Regions from separate parts of the Enterovibrio sp. FF113 genome, predicted to be linked through region 2. Evidence: predicted binding sites of a transcription regulator. Region 2 holds the regulator's gene; each other region holds the start of a gene.
The links. The regulator CRP, encoded in region 2, controls carbon source genes, mostly activating them, when cyclic AMP is high. The targets are predictions, from matches to a motif close to TGTGANNNNNNTCACA.
Positions count from the first base shown of each region.

Region 1: the regulator CRP is predicted to act here: its motif matches at 1,851-1,866, upstream of recB (exodeoxyribonuclease V subunit beta).
Region 3: the regulator CRP is predicted to act here: its motif matches at 3,597-3,612, upstream of nagE (N-acetylglucosamine-specific PTS transporter subunit IIBC).

Region 1 covers NZ_JBGONO010000026.1:8,455-13,390, forward strand. Annotated here, with positions in the region: gene recC (exodeoxyribonuclease V subunit gamma) at 1-62, shown strand, start outside; gene ACED36_RS18320 (methyl-accepting chemotaxis protein) at 129-1,742, opposite strand; gene recB (exodeoxyribonuclease V subunit beta) at 2,002-4,936, shown strand, end outside.
Region 2 covers NZ_JBGONO010000004.1:199,569-204,504, forward strand. Annotated here, with positions in the region: gene astD (succinylglutamate-semialdehyde dehydrogenase) at 1-628, shown strand, start outside; gene ACED36_RS04880 (DUF1338 domain-containing protein) at 672-1,466, shown strand; gene ACED36_RS04885 (hypothetical protein) at 1,535-1,735, opposite strand; gene crp (cAMP-activated global transcriptional regulator CRP) at 1,902-2,534, opposite strand; gene ACED36_RS04895 (OsmC family protein) at 2,771-3,178, shown strand; gene ACED36_RS04900 (phosphoribulokinase) at 3,306-4,175, opposite strand; gene ACED36_RS04905 (YheU family protein) at 4,246-4,464, opposite strand; gene ACED36_RS04910 (DUF3187 family protein) at 4,473-4,936, opposite strand, start outside.
Region 3 covers NZ_JBGONO010000025.1:71,013-75,948, forward strand. Annotated here, with positions in the region: gene ACED36_RS18205 (cation:proton antiporter family protein) at 1-124, opposite strand, end outside; gene ACED36_RS18210 (ROK family protein) at 298-1,515, opposite strand; gene nagA (N-acetylglucosamine-6-phosphate deacetylase) at 1,523-2,659, opposite strand; gene nagB (glucosamine-6-phosphate deaminase) at 2,675-3,475, opposite strand; gene nagE (N-acetylglucosamine-specific PTS transporter subunit IIBC) at 3,741-4,936, shown strand, end outside.

The DNA of each region.
Region 1 (4,936 bases), on a different contig from region 2:
TTTTGGCGTGGGGGGAAAACGTGCTGCTACCTGCGCTGAATGCAGAAAAAAAAGAAGACTAACAGCGGTTTTGTCAGTCTTCTCTCAATGCAGCACAGTGATCTGTGCTGCTTGTTTGCAAAGAATGGCTACGAAGTAATGTTGAACTTTGCGAGTTGATTACGACCAGTCTCACTCAGTGACTTGACCTTGTCGCTAAGCACTAGCGTTTCTTCGCTGGCATCGCGGTTGGTATGTGAAATATCACTAACACTCACCACACTCCGTGCAACTTCCAATGATGCACTGGCTTGTTGTGAGGTGGAAGTGGCGACAGCGGTATTTAACTGTTCCAAGTCGTTGATAAGATCTGCCAGAGCAGACAATTGCGACTGTGCTTGACGCGCCTGCTCTAGACTCTGCGCAGTTTTGTCTGTACCACTGCTCATGATCTTCGCCGCTATCTGAGCGCGTTCTTGCAACTTCTCAATGATGGCGTTGATTTGCGTGGTCGACTCTTTAGTCGAATGAGCCAACTTTCTTACTTCATCAGCAACCACCGCAAAACCACGGCCTGCGCTGCCTGCTCTAGCGGCTTCAATAGCGGCATTCAAAGCCAACAAATTGGTTTGCTCTGAAATATCATTGATAACAGTGACCACATCGCTGATCTGGTCGCTCGAAGCGGCAAGCTCACGAATGTTACGCTCAGCATCAATCACATCACGGTTAACCTCTTCAAACTTGCCAAGAGACGTTGAGAGTGCCTTTTCCGCTTCACCCACCAGCATTCGTGAATGACGAGTACTGTCTTGTGCCGTCAGCGTGCTGGACTCTACGTCTTTGATGGCAGAAGACATCTCTTCCATAGCACTTGCGACTAAATCTAACTCCTGGCTTTGACTACGGATGCCATCTGTCGATCGAGTAGCCAGTTGCTCCATCGTTTTGCTGTCGCAATCAAGCTCGTGAAGCGTGGTATCCACGTTAGAGAGCAGAGTTTGAAGTTGTTGACAGGCATCGTTTAGGTTTTGCGCCATCTCTCCTAGTTCATCGCCACTATTTACGTCGGCCCTTGCGGTGAGGTCGCCTTTCGCAACAGCCCCTAACGCACGCTGAATTTCACGAATAGCTTTCAACAGCATACGGGAAAGTACTGTCGCCAATAGAATCAATACCATGGTGAAGGACAGCGCGAGTAATGCAGATTTACTCGCCTCCTTCCAAACTAATGCTTCAAGGTCATCAATATAGATGCCCGTGCCAATCAGAAGGCCCCACGGCGCATGGCGTTTTACGGCGCTGACTTTTTCAATGCCGGTATTGCTGCCAGGTTTGGCAAACCAATAACTGCTAAATCCACCAACTGCAGGTTGAGCCGCTTGCCTCATATCGCGTAACACCGCGGATCTATTGCTGTCGCGGAATGTATTGAAATCACGTCCGATCCAGCTCTTCGCACCAGCTAACATGGTGCCATTGTTATCAACAACGAAATAGTAGCCATCAGTACCAAATCGCAAGGGCTGTAGCGCCGCCATTGCATTGCTTAGCCCTTTTTCTGAGGCATCTTTTTGATAATTGTTGTCGATGATTTGCCAAGCAATATCAATGGTCTGCTTAAGATTGCTCTTTCTCTCCTCGAGTAGGTCATTATGTAGGCTTCGGACTTGGAAAGCGGTGAGAAGGGTAATGCTAATCACTGAAAGGCAGACAATAAGCAGTAACTTATGTTTTACGGAAAGATTCGCAACAAATTTCATACTAGAGATACTCAGCTTTTTAGTGTGCTGTAACAACTTTGAAACAAGAAGGGTCGCCTAATTTGAGGGGGGTATCAATAGCTATTCATACGCTGAAACATGTAATACTGAGAGTCTGGTCGCATACATATTTTTCTTCGCGTTTTATGTCTAAGTTTTAAAGCGTGAAGTGTCAATAAAGTCTGCGTAGGCATTTCAATTACATTCGGTCCCAGACTTGATAAAATCCAGCTATTCATCTCAAGTGAGCCGACATTGCATGGCAATTCAACCTCTTCATCCCATGACCTTTCCGCTTTTTGGTCAGCGACTGATCGAAGCCTCTGCGGGGACCGGTAAAACCTTTACCATCGCGGGCTTGTACCTGCGGTTACTTTTGGGGCATGGCACTGAAGCGTCGGCACATGAGGTGCCACTGACGGTCGAAAAAATTCTGGTGGTGACGTTTACTGAAGCGGCAACGCAGGAGCTAAGAGATCGCATCCGTGCGCGTATTCACGAAGCAAGATTGGCATTCAGTCGGGGTGAAAGTCGCGATCCGGTCATTCAGCCATTGCTTGATGAAGTAAGTGATCACAAGCACGCTGAGCAGCTACTGCTGCAAGCGGAACGCCAAATGGATGAAGCTGCGATATACACGATTCATGGTTTTTGTCAGCGTATGCTGACGCAAAATGCGTTTGAATCCGGTAGCTTGTTTAGCAATGAATTCATCACCGATGAGTCGGCATTGCGAGAGCGTGCTGTCTCTGATTTCTGGCGTCGTCAGTTTTATCCCTTGCCGAAATCCTTGGCGGGGGTAGTGCGAAGCTATTGGGCGTCTCCACTCTCATTGTTGGGCGATGTTGGTGTGTATTTGTCGGGACCTCTGGTCAGCATTCAAGCGCCCGAGATGCCCGATGATTTAGAACAGTTGCACAAAGATAATCTAGCGCGCATTGAGGGTGTGAAATCGCAGTGGTGCGCTGCTGCGCCTGACTTAGAAGCGTTGATTTCGTCATCGGGCGTTGATAAACGCAGCTATAGCAAACGATCACTGCCAAATTGGCTAGAAGAAGTCGGTATCTGGGCTCAGGTCCCAACGATAAACTACGATTTTCCGACCAATCTACCTCGCTTCGCCGCATCCATCTTGAGTGAAAAAACCAAGAAAGGGGAAGTGCCCACACACACCGTTTTTGATGCCATTGATACGTTGTTGGCTTCTCCGCCGACACTCAAAGATGCGCTAACGGCACATGCCATTCGAGAAGTGCGAATTCTACTCGCGCAGGAAAAACGCCGTTTTGGCTGGTTATCGTTTGATGATTTGCTCTCTCAGTTGTCAGAAGCACTGAGTCAAGACAGTGAACGCGTGCTTGCAGGGCGGATCCGCACTTTGTTCCCTGTCGCTATGATTGATGAATTTCAAGATACGGATCCTCAGCAGTACCATATTTTTAGCGATATTTATGCTGATGCGCCACAGTGCGGTTTGTTTATGATTGGCGATCCGAAACAAGCAATTTATGCATTTCGTGGTGCGGATATCTTTACCTATATTCATGCACGTAGACAGATCACCGAACACTACAATCTTGGCATCAATTGGCGTTCAACGGCTGACATGGTGGCAGCGGTAAATCGTGTTTTCTCCTATGCTGACGCACCGTTTATTTACGAAGGTGATATCCCGTTTACGCCGGTTGATCATGCTCCAGGAGCAGAAGAAAGACATTGGCAATACGATGGCGCACAACAAGCAGCCTTAACCTTCTGGTTGCCGGATGACCGGGAATTGGTCAGCAAGAATGATTATCAATCGACGATGGCGATTGCTACCGCGAGCAGTATTCGAGAGATACTGACGGCGGGTAACGAGGAGCGTGCGCATTTTTGTAAAGGTGAGAGTCAAAAAGCCATTCACGCGGGTGACATTGCCATTCTTGTGAGGACAGGTAGCGAAGCGGCGAAAGTTAAGCAAGCGCTGGCGAGACAGGGCATTGCATCGGTCTACTTGTCCAATCGCAACAGTGTGTTTTCCAGCGCCTTAGCGACCGATCTGCAGCGGCTTTTGGCTGGGGTGTTATCACCCGATAATGAGCGTGCACTTCGCGCGGCGCTCGCCAGTGGCTTATTTGCATTAACCGCAGAAGAGCTCGATGCCTTGAATCATGATGAAAAATCGTGGGAGCGGGCCGTTATCGAATTCGCCACCTACCAGTCAGTGTGGTTTTCACGCGGCATCTTACCTATGTTGCGTCAGGTTATGCAGCGTCGCGGTATCGCAGAGCGTTTATTGCTTGAAGACGAAGGCGAGCGAGCATTGACTGACTTATTGCACCTCGGCGAATTACTCCAACAAGCGAGCCAAACCCTAGATAGCCACCATGCGCTGATCCGCTGGCTTGCTGATCATATCGACAATCCCAATGGCAACAGCGAAGAGCAACAGGTGCGTTTGGAATCTGAACGTGATTTGGTTCAAATCGTCACCATCCATAAATCCAAAGGCTTGGAATATGATTTGGTGTATTTGCCCTTTGCGTGCAATTTCAGGCCGTCAGACAGGCCGTTTTTCCACGACGAAGACAATACGCCGACCTTGGCATTGTCCAACCCAGAACCTGCGATTGAGCAAGCAGATAAAGAGCGTCTCGCTGAAGATCTGCGTTTGATTTACGTGGCATTGACCCGCGCTGTTTATGGTTGCTTTATTGGGTTAGCACCGCTGAAAGACGGACGTAAATCAACAGGGGATACTGGGCTGCACAACTCTGCGCTGGGGTATTTGATTCAAAAAGGCGAAGCAGGGGATGCTGATGCGCTTCACGCGGCTGTGATTGATCTTGTCAAAGACCAACATCAATGCACCGTTACCTCGCCACCAAGCGATGCCAGCGGAAAATTCGCGGCACAGGACGCGGTTGATGAGGCCATTGCTGCGCGAAAACTCAAAGGGACGATAAGACGCGATTGGCGCTTAACCAGTTATTCCGGTTTGGTTAAGCAAGGGCACAGCTCTGCGCTACCCGATTTACCTGCGTTTGATATTGATGCTGCCGACGAGCAAAGCGATGAGCATGAACCTATTGACCAGTTTGGATCGATCTTCCAATTCCCACGAGGTGCACGCCCCGGTACGTTTTTGCATACTTTATTTGAAAATGTTGATTTCGGCGAAGATATGTACAGCGAAGAAGTGGCGGAGATGA
Region 2 (4,936 bases):
TTGCACCTGTGCTCGTCGTCTTTATGTACCGAAAGGCGATCGCGGTGATGCATTGCTTTCGCGTTTGGTTGAGATGGCCAAAAACATCAAAGTGGGTGGTCAATTTGATCAACCTGCCTCGTTCATGGGGTCACAAATCTCTGTGCGCGCAGCAGAAGGCATTCTTGCTGCTCAGGGCAATCTCGAATCACTGGGTGGGCAGCCGCTTCTAAAAGCCCAGTTGCTGCATGATGCCGTCGTCACTCCGGGCATTATTGAAGTGAGCCAAGTGGCTCAATTGCCTGATGAAGAATATTTCGGGCCACTACTTCAAGTGGTGCGTTATGACTCTCTTGAAGACGCAGTCACGCTGGCCAATGATACCCGCTACGGTTTGTCGGCAGGGTTAATTTCAACCGATGACGCAGAATGGGCGTATTTTCTTGACCATATTCGCGCAGGTATCGTTAATCGCAATCGCCAGCTAACGGGCGCGAGTGGTGATGCACCTTTCGGCGGGCCGGGAGCATCAGGCAATTTACGACCAAGTGCTTACTATGCCGCTGACTATTGCGCTTATCCTATGGCGTCAATGGAAGGTGAGGATGTGTCCTTGCCTGATCAACTCAGCCCTGGGCTGTCGTTGTAACAAAAGATAAGTAACTACCGAACACTCAATGTAGGAGGATGTGATGGAGCGCGTTCAGGCTTTATTTGATGAGCTTTGGAAAGACTATATCGATAGGTTATGCCCGTCGGCAGCAAAAGTGCATGCGTTATTAGAAGAGGGCAGTCCGCTTCTCAATGACCACATCGCGTTGCGCACTTTTGCGTTACCCAAGGTGGGGCTAGATCGTTTGGCTGCGCCGTTTATCGCCATCGGTTATACCCCTAAAGGGGAGTACCATTTCAAAGCGAAAAAACTGTACGCGCGGCATTATGAGCATCCTAACCCTGATGCACCCAAAGTGTTTATCAGTGAGTTGCTGGTGGGACAGTGTTCCACGGAACTGCAGCAGGCTGTTCGTGCCTTGGTTGATCAGGTAGATGACACAGCACTTAATGATCCCGCGTTCTTGTATGGTGGTCGTTTGTGGGGCATTGACACGGAAACTTATCATCAGTTAGCGGCGGAAAGTGAATATGCAGGTTGGCTGTCTGCTCATGGCTTTGGTGCCAATCATTTCACGGTGAGTGTGAATCAATTGAGTACGCTCCATGACGTGTTGGATGTGAACCAATTGCTGCGAGAGTCAGGTTTTGCGATTAATGAATCTGGCGGTGAGGTGAAAGGGGGTCCGCAAGTGCGCTTGGAGCAATCGGCAACCATGGCGGACAAAGTGACGGTGCGCTTTAGTGATGAAGAACTGATGATCCCGGGTGGGTTTTATGAGTTTGCCAAACGTTACCCGTTACCGAACGGAAGCCTGTATCAAGGGTTTGTTGAGGCCTCGGCAGATAAAATCTTTGAAAGTACCGATAAGTAGGGACCGTTAGTGGCTCATGCAGTCGCTACTCCTGTAGCGATTGCCCATCGCGTGTACCGTTCGCCGATCTAATTGCGCTCTGATACCAAGTTTGATGGCCACTCTTCGTGAGAGGTCGGTGTTGATTTGCGTCCGTCATCACCGAGCATGCGCTGTAGCTGATAGTGAGACATACCAGCAAAGCCAGTCAATTCGATGCTGACCTGACCCCAAGGGACGACGGCAGGTGTCGTATTTATGCGGCTAAACGCTTGATGTTCCAAGTCCATATCGATGCTCCATCATCGCAAAAAAACGTTGCACGTAAATGTATACATGCTTTGCATTGAAAGGTAGCACTGGGAAAGGGGTTTTGTGGATTTTTTGACGTGATAGTGATCATGCTTAAACAAAAAAGCCACCATAATGGTGGCTTTCATTTCAAAGCAATAATGCTTAGCGAGTACCGTATACCACGATAGTTTTACCGTGTGCAGAAATTAGATTCTGCTCTTCCAGCATCTTCAGAATACGACCAACGGTTTCACGTGAGCAACCTACGATTTGACCGATTTCCTGACGGGTGATCTTGATTTGCATACCGTCTGGGTGAGTCATAGCATCTGGTTGTTTCGCCAGATTAAGCAGTGTTTGCGCGATACGACCAGTCACATCTAGGAATGCTAAATCACCAACTTTTTGGCTAGTGATTTGCAAACGACGAGCCATCTGAGAAGAAAGGCGCATCAGAATGTCTGGATTCACTTGAATCAGCTGACGGAATTTTTTGAATGAGATTTCAGCGACTTCGCATGGAGATTTAGCGCGAACCCAAGCTGTACGCTCCTGATCTTCCTCAAATAAGCCCAGTTCGCCAATGAAGTCGCCCTGGTTGAGGTAAGAAAGGATCATCTCTTTGCCTTCTTCATCCTTGATCAGTACAGCCACAGAGCCTTTCACGATGTAATAAAGCGTTTCAGCTTTCTCACCAGCATGAATCAGCGTACTTTTTGATGGGTACTTATGAATGTGGCAGTGTGAAAGGAACCACTCTAGTGTTGGGTCTGTTTGAGGTTTTCCTGGAACCATATCTCTCATTTCCTCTGCAGTTGTTGCCTGATGAGTCTTCCTTAGCCCACCGTCCTGCGGCACAAGTCCGTGGGATAGCATAAAGTGTCAACCGTCAGGCTACAAGCTCTCTGTTTGAGTCATTGAGTTTATCCTTTTTCCAGCACGATTTCTTGATTTTGATATGGACTTCCCCCCCTATTAAAGGCTAAAAACGTGGACAAGATCACGACACTGAAAGTAAACAGGAGAAATAGATGCGAGCAAGCGTCAAGTGGTGCGGAAAAGAGACGTTTTTAGGGCAGTCGAATTCAGGTCATAGCATCGTGATGGATGGGAATGGCGGAGAAAAAGCCCCGAGTCCAATGGAAATGGTGCTGATGGGGGCCGGTGGATGCAGCTCTGTCGACGTTGTTGCAGCGCTTAAAGCGGCTAATCAAGCAGTGTCATATTGTGAAGCCGAACTGACGGCAGAGCGCCGAGAGCAAGCACCGCGCTTGTTTACCCAGATCAATATTCACTTTGTGGTCACAGGTACCGCATTGGATGAAGCATTGGTGGCTTCTGCGGTCAAAGACAGCCTAGAGAAATACTGCTCGGTGTGTTTGATGTTGGGTGCCAGTATTGAAATGACCCACTCTTACGAGGTTCGTGAGGCGGCTTAATGGCGTGTTTGCGGTTTTGTTGGAAGTGACCATAAAACAAAGGAGGGCATGCCCTCCTTTTTTGCTATTGGCTGTTTATCAATGGATTGCCAAGATCTTCATACAGAAAAGGGAGGCTCTCGTGGGCTTAGCTTATCTTGCCCGTTTCGATTAACTGCTGAATAAGCGGTTGGATGATCAACTCCATGGCGAAGCTCATTTTGCCCCCAGGCACAACCAAGGTGTCATGCCGTGACATGAAAGAGCCTTGGATCACGGCCAGAAAATAAGGGAAATCCACTTTCTTGATGCCGCGAAAACGTATCACGACAAAGCTTTCATCAAGACTTGGAATGCCTTTAGCGTTAAGCGGGTTAGAGGTATCAACGGTCGGTACGCGCTGGAAGTTAATGTGTGTGCGACTAAACTGCGGCGTGATGTAGTTAAGATAATCGTCCATTGAGCGCACGATGGAGTCCGTCACGGCTTCTCGTGAGTGGCCGCGGTCGCGCGTGTCGCGAACAAATTTCTGAATCCACTCCAGGTTCACAATTGGCACCATGCCAATGAGCAAATCAACATGCTGAGCCACGTTAATTTCGCCGTCGGCAATACCGCCGTGAAGCCCTTCATAGAACATTAAGTCGTTATTCTCTGGCAAATCTTGCCATGCCGTAAACGTACCTGGCATTTGGTTATACGGCACTGCTTCATCAAACGTATGCAAGTAACGGCGGAATTGTCCCGTACCGTGTTTGCCATATTCATCGAAAAAGGATTCTAGTCTTGGGAAATCATTGGCTTGAGGGCCAAAATAGCTGATGTGACGACCCTGCTCTCTGGCCTTGCGAATTTCAACGTCCATTTCAGGACGCGTAAAACGGTGAAAACTGTCGCCTTCAACCCAGGCCGCGCGGATGTCCATCATATTGAATATCTTCCGAAATGCGTCGGAAGTGGTGGTGGTTCCTGCCCCAGATGAACCGGTGACTGCAATAATCGGGTGTTTTGCAGACATGACAAACCCTGTCAATTTTTAAAATGATGTCAAACAATTAACAGGGTGTAGCGTATTGGTCAAGCAGACGTTAAGCGCTGAGTGATCGCGCGTGCTTGATATCGACCGTTTCGTGTAACTCAGAATAGACCACCATGGCTTCTTTGTTCTTGAGCAGGACATAGACTTGTTCGACTTTTTCATCGAAGCTTGCTTCTTGCTCGCCATAGTCTGTGCCCTCGCGCAGCACAAAGTGCTCAACCAAGTTTTTCAGGGTCTCTTCTGGGATTTCTTGCCAAGGGATGATCATCGCGATACCTACAACATAAAACGGTGGCGGAAAGTGGCACTAAACACGATATCGGTGCTGTTATCGTGGTTAAACATGTTTTCTAGTGCCAACAATTCTATCGCACTGGTATCAAAAAGGTAGCGATAACCTAGCGCGAACTCATGAACGGGTGATGTGAGCTCTCCCAACTCCTTACTGTCAGTTTTAGCTTGTGAGATAAGGTATTCACCAATGAAGTCATGGTTTTCTCGCCATCGATACTGGTAGCTAATTCCTCCATTCATTCCGACGGACTTTACCGGAGCGAAATGTTGCTGTTTGTTGGGTCGATGCACCATCGCAATAGTCGCTGTTACGTGATGATTTTCTTGTTGGTAGGCGTAATTGACCTGCAAAGACTGTTCAAAAGACGTGTTGGTAAAAATGCCGTGGCTGACGCGATTGAAAAACAAGGTGACGCCTAGGCTAATGGCATGGTGCGTTGTGCGAT
Region 3 (4,936 bases), on a different contig from region 2:
TGGAGGTGAATCCTGCTGCATGTAAGCCAAATCCAGCAATCAAGAAGCCGACGAGTGGGGGCATGTGGCAGCGCAGCATTAAAAAACCGCTGAGAAATGCGACGGCAATGATAACGAGATCCATGGTTTTGATTGTTTCCTTGCGAAAAAATAACGCGTTTAAGCCTAAGCCGGTCAAACAGGGGGCCTAACAACAGAAAATGATAAGATAAAACAAAGGCAACACGGTAAACCTGTGTTGCCTATGAAGCTAAACATAAATTAGCTTAAGCTGTGCCTAATTTGTGTAACAGAATTTTAGTCTTCGAGCAGTTTTTGAAGCAATATTCCGTTAAGCATCGCGCGTTTAACCAGCGCAAATGCGCCGAGTGTCGGTGTAGTAGAAGACAAGCTGGCTGCGACAACAGGAAGATTCTGGTGGAAGGCTCTTAGTGATTGGTTTTCTACGCAGCGTTGAATGGCTGGGAACACCACGCTTTTTGCTTCGGTAATTTCACCAGAGATCACCACTTGTTGTGGATTGAACAAGTTAATTGTCATCGCGATGGCTTTGCCTAAGTGATTACCTACCTTTACCAATACCTGACGCGCGAGTTCATCACCGGCAACAGCAGCACGACAGATGTCGGATACGTTGAGGTCTTTTTTGCCTTGCAGCATGCTTTCATGGCCTTGTGCCAAAAGCTGCTGTGCGTGCTCGATAATAGCTGGATTAGAAGCAACCGTTTCAAGACAGCCAAAATTACCACACTGACACTTCTTGCCGAGCGGGTCTATTTGAATGTGTCCGATCTCGCCAACGTTGCGGTTGTAGCCTAAAAACACTTGGCCATTAACGATGATACCTGCACCAGCACCATTGTGAACACTGACGAGTAGGGTGTCGTAGTAGTTTTTACTCACCCCGAAATAATGTTCTGCCAGTGCCTGACCCCGGGTGTCGTTTCCGATGTAACACTGCACACCAAATTCATCGCGAATTAAGTCACTTAACGGTAATTTGTCGATCGTAATATGTGGCATGTATTCGACGATACCTGTTTCGGCATCAACGAGACCGGGAAGCGAAATCGCCACGGCAATCAGTTCTTTTACAATGTCTTGTTGGCTAGCGAGGAAACTGTGAAGGTGAAAAAGAAGACCTTCAATCAGGGTTTCCTGATTGGGATAGTGAAACGCTTCGTCATGCTCGGCGAGAGGTTTGCCCGACAAGTCGAACAGTGTTAGTTCGATGCGGTCACGGCCGAGTCGTACAGCAAGAGAGTGAAAAGGGGCGCATTCGGTGGTCAACGAGATGGCTCGTCGACCTCCTGTGGACGCTTGTTGCGCGACCTCTTTAATCAGGCCGCGCTCAAGCAACTGGCGGGTAATTTTGGTAACACTTGCTGGAGCAAGACTGCTCACGTCAGCAATTTGGATTCGAGATATCGGCCCTTGTTGGTCGATAAGTCGATAAACGGCGGCACCGTTTAGCTGTTTAACCAGATCTACGTTACCAATTTGTCCGCCTGTCATAAATGTCCTAATTCAATGTATATTCGCCGTTAACTACAGTCGCTTTGACATTGAAATCGCGATCAAACACGGTCAGGTTAGCGACATATCCATTCTTGATAGCCCCTAGCTTGTCATCCATGCCGATTGCACGTGCAGGATACAAGGTTGCCATGCGGATCACTTCATCCAAAGCGATGCCTACGTGTTCGACAGAGTTTTGTACTGCTTCAATCATGGTCAATGCCGAACCGCCAAGTGTGCCATTCTCATCAACACACTTACCATCACGGTAATATACTTTCTTACCTACAAAAATAAAGTGATCCATGTCTGCTCCTGCAGGCGCTGCTGCATCAGTAACAAGAACCAGTTTCTCACCTTTCAATTTGTGGGCAATGCGAATGTTTGCATAATCTACGTGGAAACCATCTGCAATCACGCCCGTATAAACCTCCGGGGTGTCGTAGATAGCGCCAACCATACCAGGCTCGCGACCCGCAATTGGCGTCATCGCATTGAACAGGTGGGTGGCAAACGTGATACCCGCTTTAAAGCCTAGACGCGCTTCAACGTAGCTTGCGTTGGTGTGACCTGCCGATACAACGATACCTGCATCAGCCAACTGACGGATATGATCCGCTGGCGTTAATTCTGGTGCCAGCGTCACTTTCGTGACGACATCGGCATTAGCAGTGATGAAATCGATCATTGCGTCATCTGAACGACGAATGAAATCAACACTGTGAATGCCTTTTTTTGCAACATTCAGGTATGGACCTTCAAGGTGCAAACCGAGTGCTTGATGCTCGTATTGTGCTTGGTAATCACGAATCGCACTGACTGATGCCTTCATATCTTCATCAGAAGACGTGATCAGTGTTGGCAAGAAGCTGGTGCAACCAGACTTCAGGTTAGCCAGATGCATCGTGTGGATAGTGTCCGCGGTCACTTCATCGTTGAACATCACACCACCACAACCGTTGAGTTGTAGATCGATGAAGCCAGGGCTGAGATATGCGCCATCAAGTGAACGAGTTTCAATGCCTTCTGGCAATTCACTTTCAGGACAAACGTTCTGGATCAGGCCACCATCGACGATGACAGCATGATTATCCAGCACTTCGCTACCAGTAAAAATTCGGCAGTTAGTCAGTGCGTACATGAATACTTCCTTACCTTACAGGTTTTTGATGTTTTCAGCTTCTAGCTCATGGAAGTACTTAACTGTCTTCACTTTAAGCTCAGCTGTTGATGGTTCGTCACAAATCATCAGTGCTTTAGGGTGCAATTGAAGTGCAGAGACAGTCCATAGGTGGTTCACTGAACCTTCTACCGCTGCTTGCAGAGCAAGTGCTTTGTTGTGACCTGTAACCAGAATCATCACTTCTTTTGCGTCAAGCAAGGTACCTACGCCAATGGTCAGTGCGTGTTTAGGTACTTGGTTGATGTCATTATCAAAGAAACGAGAGTTAGCAATACGGGTATCTTCCGTCAAGGTTTTGATACGAGTACGTGATGAAAGTGACGATGCTGGCTCGTTAAATGCGATGTGACCGTCGTTGCCAATGCCACCCATGAACAGGTTAATACGACCGTAAGATTTAATCTTCTCTTCGTAACGTTGGCATTCTGCTTCATGATCGTCAGTGTTACCGTTCAGAAGGTTAATATTTTCTTCTTTAATATCAATGTGATTGAAGAAGTTATTGAACATGAAGCTACGGTAAGATTCTGGATGATCTGCTGGGATGCCGCAGTACTCGTCCATGTTGAACGTAACCACATCTTTAAAGCTTACTTCGCCTTGCTTATGAAGATTAATCAGTTGCTTATACGTGTTCAGTGGAGTGCCACCAGTTGGCAAACCCAGAACAAACGGACGATCTTCAGTTGGAGCAAATTTGTTAATTGCATCAACAATATAGCGTGCTGACCAAAAGCCTACTTCATGTGCGGTTTGTAAAGGGATAAGTCTCACGGTACACCTCTTAATTAATTCAAATTCAGACTATACAGCATAGTGGATTTGTATCTTAGTTTTCATCATAAAATAAGTTTTATGATGGTGCTAGCAAAAAACAGGATCTCGTATCGTTTTGAGTGACAAAAATCACAATTGCACCTGTTTTAATTTGCGGGGCGAAATTAATGGAATAAACTCCACCTGACCCACATTGGATAGTAAAAAAAGTCCCATGTTGTCATTACATCTCTGAGAAAGAACCACTATAGGGGGAACACAGGTGAATATTCTCGGTTATTTCCAAAAAGTAGGTAAAGCGTTAATGGTACCCGTTGCCACGCTTCCTGCAGCTGCAATCTTAATGGGTATCGGCTACTTTATCGATCCGACCGGTTGGGGCGCGAACAGCGTTCTGGCGGCATTCTTGATTAAAGCAGGCGCTGCAATTATCGATAACATGTCTTGGCTGTTTGCTGTAGGTGTTGCCTACGGTATGTCTAAAGACAAAGACGGCGCTGCTGCACTAGCAGGTCTGGTTGGTATGTACGTTGTTACGACGCTACTGTCGCCAGGTGCTGTTGCTCAAATTCAAAATATTGACCCAAGTGCTGTTCCAGCGGCTTTCGGTAAGATCCAGAACCAATTCGTTGGTATCTTGGTCGGTATCATGTCAGCGGAACTGTACAACCGTTTCTCAACAGTAGAACTGCACAAAGCGTTGTCGTTCTTCTCGGGCAAGCGTTTGGTTCCAATTGTTACTTCTTTTGCTGCAATCATTGTTTCTTTCATCCTGATGTACGTATGGCCAACTGTTTACGGTGGTCTGGTTAACTTCGGTGAAGGTATTCAGGGCATGGGCGAACTGGGTGCAGGTATCTATGCATTCTTTAACCGTCTTTTGATCCCAGTGGGTCTGCACCACGCTCTGAACTCAGTATTCTGGTTCGATGTTGCTGGCATTAACGATATTCCTAACTTCCTGGGTGGCGCTAAGTCTCTGGCTGAAGGTACTGCAACTGTTGGTGTAACAGGTATGTACCAAGCGGGCTTCTTCCCAATCATGATGTTTGGTCTGCCAGGTGCAGCGCTAGCTATCTACCACACGGCTAAGCCTGAGAACAAAGAAAAAGTAGCATCTATCATGATCGCTGCTGGTTTCGCATCGTTCTTTACCGGTGTAACAGAACCTCTTGAATTCTCATTCATGTTCTTGGCTCCTGGTCTGTATGTGCTTCACGCACTTCTGACTGGTATCTCTGTATACATCGCTGCATCTATGCAGTGGATTGCAGGTTTCGGTTTCTCTGCAGGTCTTGTTGACATGTTCTTGTCTACACGTAACCCGCTGGCTGTTAACTGGTACATGCTTATCGTTCAAGGTCTGGTTTTCTTCGGTGTTTACTATGCCGTGTTCCGCACCGCGATTGTTAAGTTCAACCTGAAAACGCCTGGTCGTGAAGACCTAGATGACGACGC